2 regions of the Variovorax sp. 05T418 genome follow, and region 1 is predicted to be linked to the other one. Evidence: predicted binding sites of a transcription regulator. Region 1 holds the regulator's gene; the other holds the start of a gene.
The links. Region 1 encodes sigma-54, which starts transcription at its own class of promoters, with help from an activator protein. Its sites were predicted from a motif close to TGGCANGNAANCTGCTTT; they were not measured.
Positions count from the first base shown of each region.

Region 1 (5,558 bases):
GGTGGCGCGCACCGCCGTGTCGTCGTCGCGCCGCGACGGCCTGGCCGCGGCGCTGGGCATGGGCGCGGGCGGCGTGGTGTTCGCGATTGCGGCGCTGGTCGGGCTGCAGGCGGCGTTCCTCGCGGTGCCGGCGCTCTACCTGGCGGTGAAGCTGCTCGGCGGCGCCTATCTTGTGTACCTGGGCATCCGCATCTGGCGCGGTGCGCGCGAGCCGCTGTCCACCGCGCAGGAGGAACGCGCGGCCGCAGGCACGGGCGGCAATGCACGGCGCGCATTTCTCCTCGGCATGGGCACGCAGGTCAGCAACCCGAAGACGGCGGTGGTCTACGCCAGCATCTTCGCGGCCTTCCTGCCGCGCGAGGTGCCGCTGGCGCTGGCGCTTGCGGTGCCGGCGGTGATCTTCTGCATCGAGACCGGCTGGTATGCGGTCGTCGCGCTGGCGCTGTCGTCGGCGGCGCCGCGCTCGGCCTATCTGCGCTACAAGGCCTGGATCGACCGCGCGGCCGGCGGCGTGATGGTGCTGCTGGGCCTCAAGCTGCTGTCGGGCGTGCGCAGCAGCAGCTGAGCCGCGCGGACTACAGCAGGCTCTCGGGCGTCAGCGGCGCCAGCATCTCGAGCATGGTGCGGCCCCAGAAATCGGAGTCGGGCTCCTCGTTCAGCACGGTGGTCCGGCCGGCCTCCTCCTCGCTGATCCACTCGATGCGCGCATTGCCGCTGTCCTTCGCAAAGCGCAGCCGGTAGGCGCCCTGCTGCTTCAGCACCTCGATGAGCTTGAGCGTCTGCTGCGCCATCTCGGGGCTGCGGATGAACAGGCCGATCTCGGTGTTGTGCGTTTCGGAGCGCGGGTCGAAGTTCATCGAGCCAACGAAAAGAACCTGCCGGTCGATCACCGCCGACTTGGCATGCAGCCGCCCCACCGAAGTGCCGAACAGGCCGAGGCGCACGCTGCGACGCGTGCGCGTGGTGCTCAGTTCGTACAGCTCGGCGCCGAGCTCGAGCATCTCGGGCCGGTAGCGGCGGTAGGCGGTGTGGACCAGCGGCTCGTCGGTGGCGGCGAAGGAATTGGTGACGATGCTGATCTTCACGTTGCGCCGGCGGATCTCGCGCATCACTTCGAGCCCCGCCTTGCCCGGGATCAGGTAGGGCGAGACGATGGTCACCTCGGAGCGCGCGCGGCGCATCTGCTCGACCACGTTGTAGCGCACGCTGTCGACGTCGAGCAGCGGCACGCCGCCGTACGAGGCGGTCTTGCCGATCACGCGCTCGGGCGAATCGGCATACGCCTCGGCCAGCGTCCAGATCAGGTCGAGCTTGCCGGCATCCAGGTCTTCGGCGATCGGGCTGTAGCCGAGCAGGTCGTTGGGCGCGGGCCGGGGCGGCGGCGGCGTGGTGTCCGGGCCGGTGGCGGTGTCGAAGCGCTTCTGCAGCTCGTCACGTGTCAGTGTGCTGGCCACCACCGACTGGACCGGCCGCACATAGACGCTGTTCCAGTACTGGTCGAACAGCGCGCCCAGGCGCGGAATCAGCGCGCCGGCGACGAAGGTATCGAGATCGAGAAAATTCTCGCCCGCCGTGCGCCTGAAATACTGGTTGCCGATGTTGCGCCCGCCCGCCACCGCCATCGCGCCATCGGCGATGAAGAGCTTGTTGTGCATGCGCCGGTTGACGCGGCTGAAGTCGAACAGCGAGGCGGTGAAGCGCCTGAGCAGGCTGCCGCGCCCGGCCGGAAAGGGATTGAACAGGCGCAGCTCGACATTCGGCGTGGCGGCCAGGCCGAGCAGCAGCTCGTCCTCGCCCGAGGTGTAGAGATCGTCCATCAGGAGCCGCACGCGCACGCCGCGCCGGGCCGCATCGCGCAGCGCGCGCAGCAGGTAGCGGCCGGTCTCGTCGTTCTCGATCTGGTAGTACTGCACGTCGAGCGTGCGCTGGGCGCGCCGCGCGAGCTGGATGCGCGTGTCGAAGGCGAAATCGCCGCCCGGCATCAGGCGAAAGCCGCTCAGGTCGGGGTCGGGCTGCGAGGCCAGCGCGATCTTGCCGAGCGCGGTGTCGGCCGAGGCGGCCATGGCCCGGGTGCCCGGGCGCGGCGCCTCGTCGGGCAGGGTGGCGCAGCCGGCGAACAGCAGCACCGCCGCCATGGCGAAGACCCATTGCCCACAGCGCGACAGCAGGCGACGGGCCATCGGCGGCTTTCTACAGCGCCTTGCGGAGGTTGGCGGGCGCGATGCGCAGGGCCTCGCGGTACTTGGCCACGGTGCGGCGCGCGCACTCGATGCCCTGCTCCTTGAGCATCTCGGAGATCTGGCTGTCGGACAGCGGCTTCTTGATGCTCTCGGAGCTCACGAACTGCTTGATCAGCGCGCGCACCGCGGTGCTCGATGCATTGCCGCCGGTCTCGGTGCCCAGCGCCGAGCCGAAGAAGTACTTGAGCTCGACCGTGCCGAAAGGCGTGGACATGTACTTGGCCGTGGTCACGCGCGAGATGGTCGATTCGTGCAGGCCGAGTTCGTCGGCAATCTCGCGCAGCACCAGGGGTCGCATCGCGAGCTCGCCGTGCACGAAGAAGCTCTTCTGCCGCTCGACGATGGCGTTGCTCACGCGCAGGATGGTGTCGAAGCGCTGCTGGATGTTCTTGATGAACCAGCGCGCCTCCTGCAGCCGCTGCGACAGCGCCTGGCTGCCCTCGCCCTTGTGCGACTTGAGCGCGCCGGCATAGATGTCGTGCACGCGCAGCCGCGGCATCACTTCGGGGTTGAGCATGACGCGGAACTTGGCATTGGTGCCGCGGCCGATCTTGGTGACGATCACGTCGGGAATCACGATGTTGCGCTCGACATCGACAAAACGGCGGCCCGGCTTGGGCTCCAGGCGCGAGATGACCTGCAGCGCCGAGCGCACCAGCTCTTCGTTGGTGCGCGTGAGCGTGGCCAGGCGCTTGAAGTCGCGCCGCGCGAGCAGCTCCATCGGCTGCTTGCAGATCGCGATGGCGGTCTTGCGCACCAGCGCCTGTTCCTCGGTCTCGCTTTCGCTGGCGAGCGCGCGCAGCTGGATGCAAAGGCATTCGCCCAGGTCGCGCGCGCCGACGCCGGCCGGCTCCAGGCTCTGCAGCAGGCCGAGCGCCACCTGGAAGTGGTGCACCAGCTCGTCGAACTGGTCGTTGTCGTCGCCCGCGAGGCCCGAGGCCAGCGCCGGCAGGGAGTCTTCGAGATAGCCGTCGTCGTTGAGCGATTCGATCAGGAAGCGCAGCGCGGCGCTGTCGTTCTCGTTGAGCCGCAGGCTCAGCGCCTGCCGGTGCAGGAAGGACTGCAGCGACTCCTGGCTGCGCGCGAGCTCGGTGGCGTCGGCGCGCTCGTCGTCGCCCAGGTTGTTCTGGCGCGCGGGGGCATCGCTGCCCCATTCGCTGTCGTCGGGCGCCATGTCGACGGTGCCGTCGCCTTCCCAGTCGGGCTCGCGCTCGGTGGCGTCGGCGGCGGGAACCTCGGACTCGGCCGTGGAGGCGGTTTCGCTGGACGTGGCGGTCGCGCTGCTGGCCGGGGCCGAGCTGAATTCGCCCTCGGCGGCTTCACCGGCCTCGTCGCGCGGCACCGGCGTGTCGATGGCGTCGAGCCCGAATTCCTCGCGCGCGGCTTCTTCCGCGGTGCGTTCGAGGAACGGGTTCTCGTCCAGCATCTGCTCCACTTCCTGGCTCAGTTCGAGCGTGGACAGCTGCAGCAGCCGGATCGACTGCTGCAGCTGGGGCGTGAGCGCCAGGTGCTGCGAAACGCGAAGGGACAGCCCTTGCTTCATGGAGACCGACTCCTCCCTTACATCCGGAAGTGCTCGCCGAGGTACACCCTGCGTACTTCGGCGTTGTCGACGATCTCCGAGGGTGTGCCTTGTGCCAGCACATGCCCGTCGCTGATGATGAACGCGTGATCGCAGATGCCCAGCGTTTCACGCACGTTGTGGTCGGTGATGAGCACGCCGATGCCGCGCTCCTTCAGGAAGCTGATGATCCGTTGGATTTCGATCACCGCGATCGGGTCGATGCCGGCAAAGGGCTCGTCCAGCAGGATGAAGCGCGGCTGCGTGGCCAGCGCGCGGGCGATCTCGACCCGGCGCCGCTCGCCGCCCGAGAGCGCGAGCGCGGGCGAATCGCGAAGATGGTCCACCCGCAGGTCGGCCAAAAGGCCCGAGAGGCGCTCCTCGATGCGCTGCTTGGTTAGCGGCGCGGGCTTGCCGCTGGCGTCGGGCTCGCGCTGGAGCTCGAGCACGGCGCGCACGTTTTCCTCGACCGTGAGCTTGCGGAAGATCGAGGCTTCCTGCGGCAGGTAGCTCAGGCCCATGCGCGCGCGCCGGTGGATCGGCATGTGGGCGATGGGCTCGCCGTCGATGGTGATCTCGCCCGCATCGGCCCGCACCAGCCCCACGATCATGTAGAACGAGGTGGTCTTGCCGGCGCCGTTGGGGCCGAGCAGCCCGACGACCTCGCCCTTTTGCACGTCGAGCGAGACATCCCGCACGACCTTGCGGCTGCCGTAGCTCTTCTGCAGGCCGCGCACCACCAGGCGGCTGCCCGGCGTGCCGTCGGCGTTCTGGGTTCCAGCGGCTTCGATCACTTGCGCCTTTCCCCGTCGCCGCCCAGCGTGGTGCTCGAGCGCAGGCCGGCACCGGGTGCCGGCTGGGGCGCGGCCGCCGCTGGCGCGGCCCGTCCGCCGGCGGGCGCCGAGGCTCCGGGCGCCGGCGCGGTGGCGCTCTTGGGCGTGAGGATGGTCCGCACGCGTCCGCCTGGGGGTGCGTTCACGCCCGTGTTGGGCGGCACGGTGGAACCGTTGACCGTGTAGGTGTCGTTGCTCTGGTCGTAGACGATGAGCGCGCCGGTGCTCTCGTCGTTGGGCGTGGCGCCGATCAGCCGGCGCATGACGGCATTGCGGATGAACTTGACGTTGTCGGCGCGGCTGTCGTATTCGATGACCTCGGATTCGCCCTCGATCCACTCGTCGGGCGCATTGCGCTTCTGCTTGTAGTAGGCCCTTTTGCCGGGCGCCGCCGTGACCACGCCGTACTGGTAGCCCTCGGCGTCCTGGCGCACGTCGATGCGCGCGCCGCGGATGATGATCGTGCCCTTGGTGACCAGCACGTTGCCCGTGAACACGCTCGTCTGCTTGAGATCGTCGTAGCGCATTGCATCGGATTCGATGTTCATCGGCTTGCTGCGGTCGGCGGTCTCGGCCAGCGCGCCCGAGGCCAGGCCGGCCAGCAGCAGCGCGCCGGCGGCCAGGCGGCGGATTCGGCGAACGAAGGGGGTGGTGTGGGGATAGGAGGGCAATGTCATAGAGGCACGAAACTTGCTCTGAACCATTGTATGCGGCGGATCAGCACCAGCCACCAACGCCGATGAAAAAGGCCCGCCGAAGCGGGCCGGTGTCCCCATCGGGAGACACCGCGGAACCGGCTTCGCCGGGCCGCAGGTGCCGCCCCTGCAAGGGGTGGGCGCAGCGGACACGAAGTGCCGCGCAGCGTGGGGGCTAGCCCTTTTTCGCTTCGCCGATCAGGTAGTTGGTGACCTGCAGCGCCTTGGT
Region 1 is NZ_JBFTLJ010000011.1:80,926-86,483, reverse strand. It holds gene AC1DMS_RS21695 (LysE family translocator) at 1-565, shown strand, start outside; gene AC1DMS_RS21690 (phospholipase D family protein) at 576-2,180, opposite strand; gene AC1DMS_RS21685 (RNA polymerase factor sigma-54) at 2,191-3,783, opposite strand; gene lptB (LPS export ABC transporter ATP-binding protein) at 3,801-4,595, opposite strand; gene lptA (lipopolysaccharide transport periplasmic protein LptA) at 4,592-5,311, opposite strand; gene AC1DMS_RS21670 (thiol:disulfide interchange protein DsbA/DsbL) at 5,505-5,558, opposite strand, start outside.

Region 2 (5,558 bases), on a different contig from region 1:
CGTGAGGCTCGCACACAATGTCAGTCCGAACAAAGTTGCCAGCACTCCCCCTATCGACAGCCAGCCCCCGCTGGCTGCGCGCAGCGCCCAACGCTCCCGCGGGTGCGGCGTGTTAAGGCGCGCACAATGGCGCGCAAGTACGGCCCCCATGGCGAACAACATGGTCTGATAGCCCAGCACCATACCGGCGGCTGCAAGCAGCTGGGTATGGATGCCCACTGGCCAGCGGCCCTGACCGCCTTGGTGAAAATGCGCAAACAGCAGTTGGGCCAGGCTCAACAAAGTCATCAGCACACCTGGATATAGAAACAACCAGCGTGGCGTGAATAGCAGCAGAAATCGAAGATGCCGCCAGCCGTCACGCCACGTGCGCAAATGCGGAGGCCGATCCCGCCCATCAGGAGACAGAATGGTGGGCACCTCGGAGATGCGTAGGCCGCTCAAAGATGCCTTGACAACCATCTCGCTGGCGAACTCCATGCCTTCACAACATAGTCCCAATTGGCGGATGGCTTTGCGTTCGAACCCGCGCAAGCCACAGTGGAAATCACCGATCCTGGACTTGAAAAACAGTCGCCCCACGAAGCTGAGCACCGGGTTTCCAAGGTAGCGGTGCAATGGCGGCATCGCGCTAGGCAAGATACCACCGCGGAAACGGTTCCCCATCACGAGTTCGCTCCCCTGCCGCAGTTCCGCGACGAAGGGTGCAAGGTTGCTGAAGTCGTAGCTGTCATCGGCGTCGCCCATGATGACGTAACGGCCCCTCGCCGCGCCAATGCCCGCAATCAACGCCGCCCCATAGCCGCGTAGTGGCACATCAATGATGCGGGCGCCACACGATCGCGCCAAAGTTTGCGACCCATCAGTCGAGCCGTTGTCAGCGATAAGCACTTCACCGACGATCCCCGACTGCGCCAAGAAATCTTTCGCCTTTGCAATGCATGCCGGCAGAGTCCGCACCTCGTTGAGGCAAGGCATCAGAATCGTCAATTCCAACGGTGCTGGTCGCATGCTGGGCTCAAGGGGCACCGCGAGAAAAGCCGATCCAGCATCTGTCAAAGCTATTGCATTCATGGTCTTGCCTCCGTCTCAGCGCTACTGCTGCAACTCGACATAGGCACGGCCCCTCTCTTGCCAGCATCGCAGCTTTTGCTTCGCTTTCATCCAATCTTCAGCGCGCCCGATGGCGATTCGATCGCCACCGCCACGAATCAGATCGGCAAACCTTACCCAGCCATCATCGGTAACCCAGAGCGCCAGATCGGCGTAGCTGCGACGCCAGATCTGCCCGCTGCGCCAACTGCCCCCTCGGGTCTGCCTGAAAAGCTGGGGGCAAGCTTCCTCCACGTGGTCGAGGACCACATCGGCAATGCGCTTGGCGTCCTGCTCGGCGTCCAACAGGCCAGAGCCCGGCACCACTTTGCACGTGTAGAGCCAAACCTCATCGCGCGGACCAGAGCGAGGCCCGGGCCTTTCGATCACGTCACGATTGCCTTTGTAGCGGATGAAATCGCAGTCTCCTGTGCTTACACGCAAGCCAAATCGACGCAGCGCAAAATCGAAACGCCCTTCATTCGGCACCACCGGACGCCCGTCGGACTCGATTGTGTCGACAAGTTTGAGCAAGCGGAGACGGCCCTGGTTGGCCTCTATGAGCTTGCGGGCGCGGCGCCCCTCATTGCTGTCGGGCACGATGCCACTCGCAATGCCCAGGAAAGCCGAACCAGGGGCCAGCCAGGGCAGGAGGAACGATTGCGACTGAGAATCCATCGGCAGATAGAGGTATGGATCGACCTGCAGGGACGCCGGCACTGTCGCCTGAACCCATGGACCATCCCATCGCTGCGGGCTCCATCGGTATTCCGTTGCTTGCCACAGCAAGACAACTTGAGCGCCAAAAACCGAGGCAAGTGCATAGGCCAGCGCGCGCGGTGGCGCAGATGCCAAGATGCGCGACATCCCAACAACGAGCAATACACTCGCAATACAGGCCATCGGCAAAAAGTAGCGACTGTTGCCGCTCATACTGAGCCACACGATCCAGGCGATTCCGAACGAAATTGCCAGGCTCGCAAAGGCGCGTTGAGATGGGAGAGAAATTGGTGCCGTTTCGACATTGAAAGCACGCGGTCGCCGCCACAGCAAACCGCCCGCTATCCCTACGAGCGCCAACACGAAGAGCGCCGCATATCGCACGTCGGCGGCCATCGTCTCGGTGTGGATCAGACGCCGCGAACGCAGCATGTCAAACGGTCGGGTCACCGCTTCGACCCATGTTGAAGGAAGAAAGCGAGGATCGCGCATGCCTTGCACGAACTGTCCGATCGTGTTCGTCAAAGACGACGTCATACCCGTGGATGTGGGTTCAGTTGACGCAGCCGCTGGATGAAACAGGCCATCGAGCATCGGATAAACCGGATTTCCAAAAGCTTCCTGGAGGCGCCAAGCCCAGGGCAAAGCGATCACCAAGGCGGTTCCAGCGGCACAAAGCACAAATACCGCAAGTGCGCGCAGCCGCATTCGCGACGATGTCACGCAACCCAAAACCAGCGGCAAGGCTGGCAAAAGCACAAATAGGGCGTTGGACATCTTCAACGCAGAGGCGGCGCCAAGCAAGGCGCCGGCCATCGCCACCAGCCCCACACGGCCTCTCATGAAGGCGTTTGCGAGTGCAACATAACCGGCGAGTCCAAGCGCGCCCGTGGTGACGTCGTTGAACGACGAGCCCAGTTCCTGCAACAGAACCGGATTGAAGAACGCCACGCCAATCGCCGACCAAGTAACAAGCGATGGGCTGTTACCGTCCGGACTGCGGCTCACTGCGCGAGCCAGTTCCCAGGTCATCCAGAGCATGACGCTGTGGAGTAGCGCAAAGGTCACTCCGATCGCGAGCGATGGCCACCCTGCGCGCACCATCAGGTATAGGGGGACGTGGGAATATGGATTGAGATAAGTCTGCGTACCGGCTGGGAACAGGTCGATCGCCAAGCGTTCATTGAGCGCACCGAAGCCGGCATATAGGTGATAGTGAAGCGCGTCCCAAGGGACGTCCTTGCCGGCAAATAGTGTCCAGGTGATTGCCAAGAGGGTGCATATCCCATAGGCAACGGCACGTTCGGGCCAAACCGGCCGGCCTGCAGCAGGCCGACTTGGGGGCGATGCAAGCATGTATATCAACGCCTTTTCGGTTAGCGAAGAAAAAGCGGCCCGAAGGCCGCTTTTCAATTCGAAACCTTACAAATCTCGAGGGTTAAGTACGGCATTCAGCCGGGACAAACTTTTCGGTAATGGTGGTGGTGCACTTCCATTGCAGCTGGCCCGAACCCTTGTCGGTCGGCGTCAGGATGATGGTGCCGCCTGCACCCGGCACAGAGGAAGTAACCGTCACGGCGCCACCCGTGGCCGCGATCGACACGCCAGAAACATATTTCGTAGCACCCGGAAATGTATATCCGGTATTCGACGAGGTAACGGAAGCGAGATCACCGAACGAAGAACTGGTTTCGGCAACAGCCAACTTTGCAGGCGCTGCCATCAGGATGACTTCGCTGACCTTGGCACGGGTCGTGTAGTCCTGATACGCCGGCAGAGCCACAGCAGCCAAGATACCGATGATCGCTACAACGATCATCAATTCGATAAGGGTGAAACCCTTTTGCACATTGCGTGCGATAGAACGACGGTTCATTCAAAACTCCAGGTTGGTTTGTAGAGCCCGGGAACCAAGCCCGGAGCGCAGTACCTCCGCAGCATCTGTGCCACCCCGTTTTCGGGGCCTCGCGCCGTCGAAACCGAGCACTTTGCACTCAACCAGGTTACATCGAGTGACAAAAAATGCTTCTAGATGCTACAAGGCGTGACAAATTTGTCAGCCCTTTTGTGTCACCGACTCAAAAAGTCAGCACCCCATTCGCCTTCAACCACCGAATATCCCGCTGCGCCAACCCCGCCACCTGGTGCCCGGCCAGGTGCTCGATCTGCCACATGATCTCTTCGGTTTCCGCAGGCTTGGTGTGCGTGATGTAGATCGGAAACTGCTTGCCCGGATCGATGTGCGCCAGCTCGTCGGCCAGGGCGCGGGGCGACAGGTGCAGGCTGCGTTCGGCCAGGGCCTGCTCGCGGTTGCTGAATGCTGTTTCTATGACGAGCATGGCCACGTCCAGGGCGTTAAGGCGGTCCCAGAAGGGGGTGTTGCGCTCGGTGTCGCCGGTGAAGACCCAGTTGGCGCCGCCCTCGGCGCGGCTCACGGCAAAGCCGCAGGCGGGGACGGTGTGCACGGCCGGCAGCACCTCGATGCGCTTGGGGGCGGCGGTGCCCAGTTGCAGCACCTGGCCCACGGCAATGTCGTGAAAGCTCACGAAGGGGGCCTCGGGGCTGGGAATGCTCTCGAAGTCGGGCCAGATGACGTTGTTGAACACATGGGCGCGTAGCGCCTCGATGGTGGCTCGCAGGGCGTGCACGCGCAGCGAGCGGGTGCGGCGGCCACCGACGGCGTCGAGCATGAGGGGCAACGCGGCGATGTGGTCGAGGTGGCAGTGGGTGAGCACCACGTCGTCGATGCCGGCCATTTCTTCGAGGGTGAGGTCGCCCACGCCGGTGCCTGCATCGACGAGCAGGTCGGTGTCGATCAGAAACGAGGTGGTCCGGCAGTCCTTGGCAATGGCGCCCGAGCAACCCAGCACGCGAACCTGCATTGTGAGAGACCCTCTGCTTGTGTCTTCTGCCGTCATTTGGTTTCGAAGCGGGTTGCGCCGTCCCATTCGGGGTCTTGGGGCCGCAACGCCATGGAGGCTAATCGTTGTGCGTAGAGCTGGTAAAGGACTTTTTTGGCATCCGCGGCCAGCAGCGGATCCAGCAAGTTGCGGCCCATGGCCCAGTCCTGACGGCGGTAGGCGGCCAGCACTTCGGCCCAGCGCTGCAGCTGGGCGGATTGCTGCAGTGCGGCAGGGCTCTGGGCCTCCGCTTGCGCGGTGGCGCCGAGCGGCGTGAACACGGCCACGGCCTGCGCGCGGCCCTTGACGAGCACGCTGTCGAGCTCCTGCCAGACGAAGCCGGGCGCGAGTTCGCGGGTGGCGCCGCTGGCGACGATTTCCACGCCGTAGTGCACGCTCAGGCCTTCGAGGCGGGAGGCGAGGTTGACCGCATCGCCAACGACGGTGTAGCTGCGCCGCGCAGCCGAGCCCATGTCGCCCACGCTCATGACGCCGCTGTTGATGCCGATGCCCACGCTGATCTCGGGCCGGCCGGTGCTGCGGTGGAGGTTGTTGATGTCGCGCACGGCCTCGGCCATGTCGAGCGCGGCGCGCACGGCCAGGGTGGCGTGGTCAGGGGTGTCGATGGGGGCGCCCCAGAAGGCCATGACGCAGTCGCCCATGTATTTGTCGACGGTGCCGCGATGCGTGCTGATGACGCTGGTGAGCCGGTTGAACACGTTGTTCAGGAAGGCCTGCAGTTCGGCCGGTGCCATCTGCTCGGACAGGCGGGTGAAGTTGCGCATGTCGCAGAACATGACGCTCATGTGCTTGCTCTCGGCGCGCATGCTGTAGCGGCCGGGGGTG
Region 2 is NZ_JBFTLJ010000008.1:84,968-90,525, reverse strand. It holds gene AC1DMS_RS17555 (glycosyltransferase family 2 protein) at 1-1,074, opposite strand, end outside; gene AC1DMS_RS17550 (hypothetical protein) at 1,096-3,084, opposite strand; gene AC1DMS_RS17545 (pilin) at 3,251-3,688, opposite strand; gene AC1DMS_RS17540 (3',5'-cyclic-nucleotide phosphodiesterase) at 3,891-4,694, opposite strand; gene AC1DMS_RS17535 (CHASE2 domain-containing protein) at 4,727-5,558, opposite strand, start outside.
Region 2: a site for sigma-54 is predicted at 3,744-3,761, ahead of AC1DMS_RS17545 (pilin). Genes of this name have one in related genera too.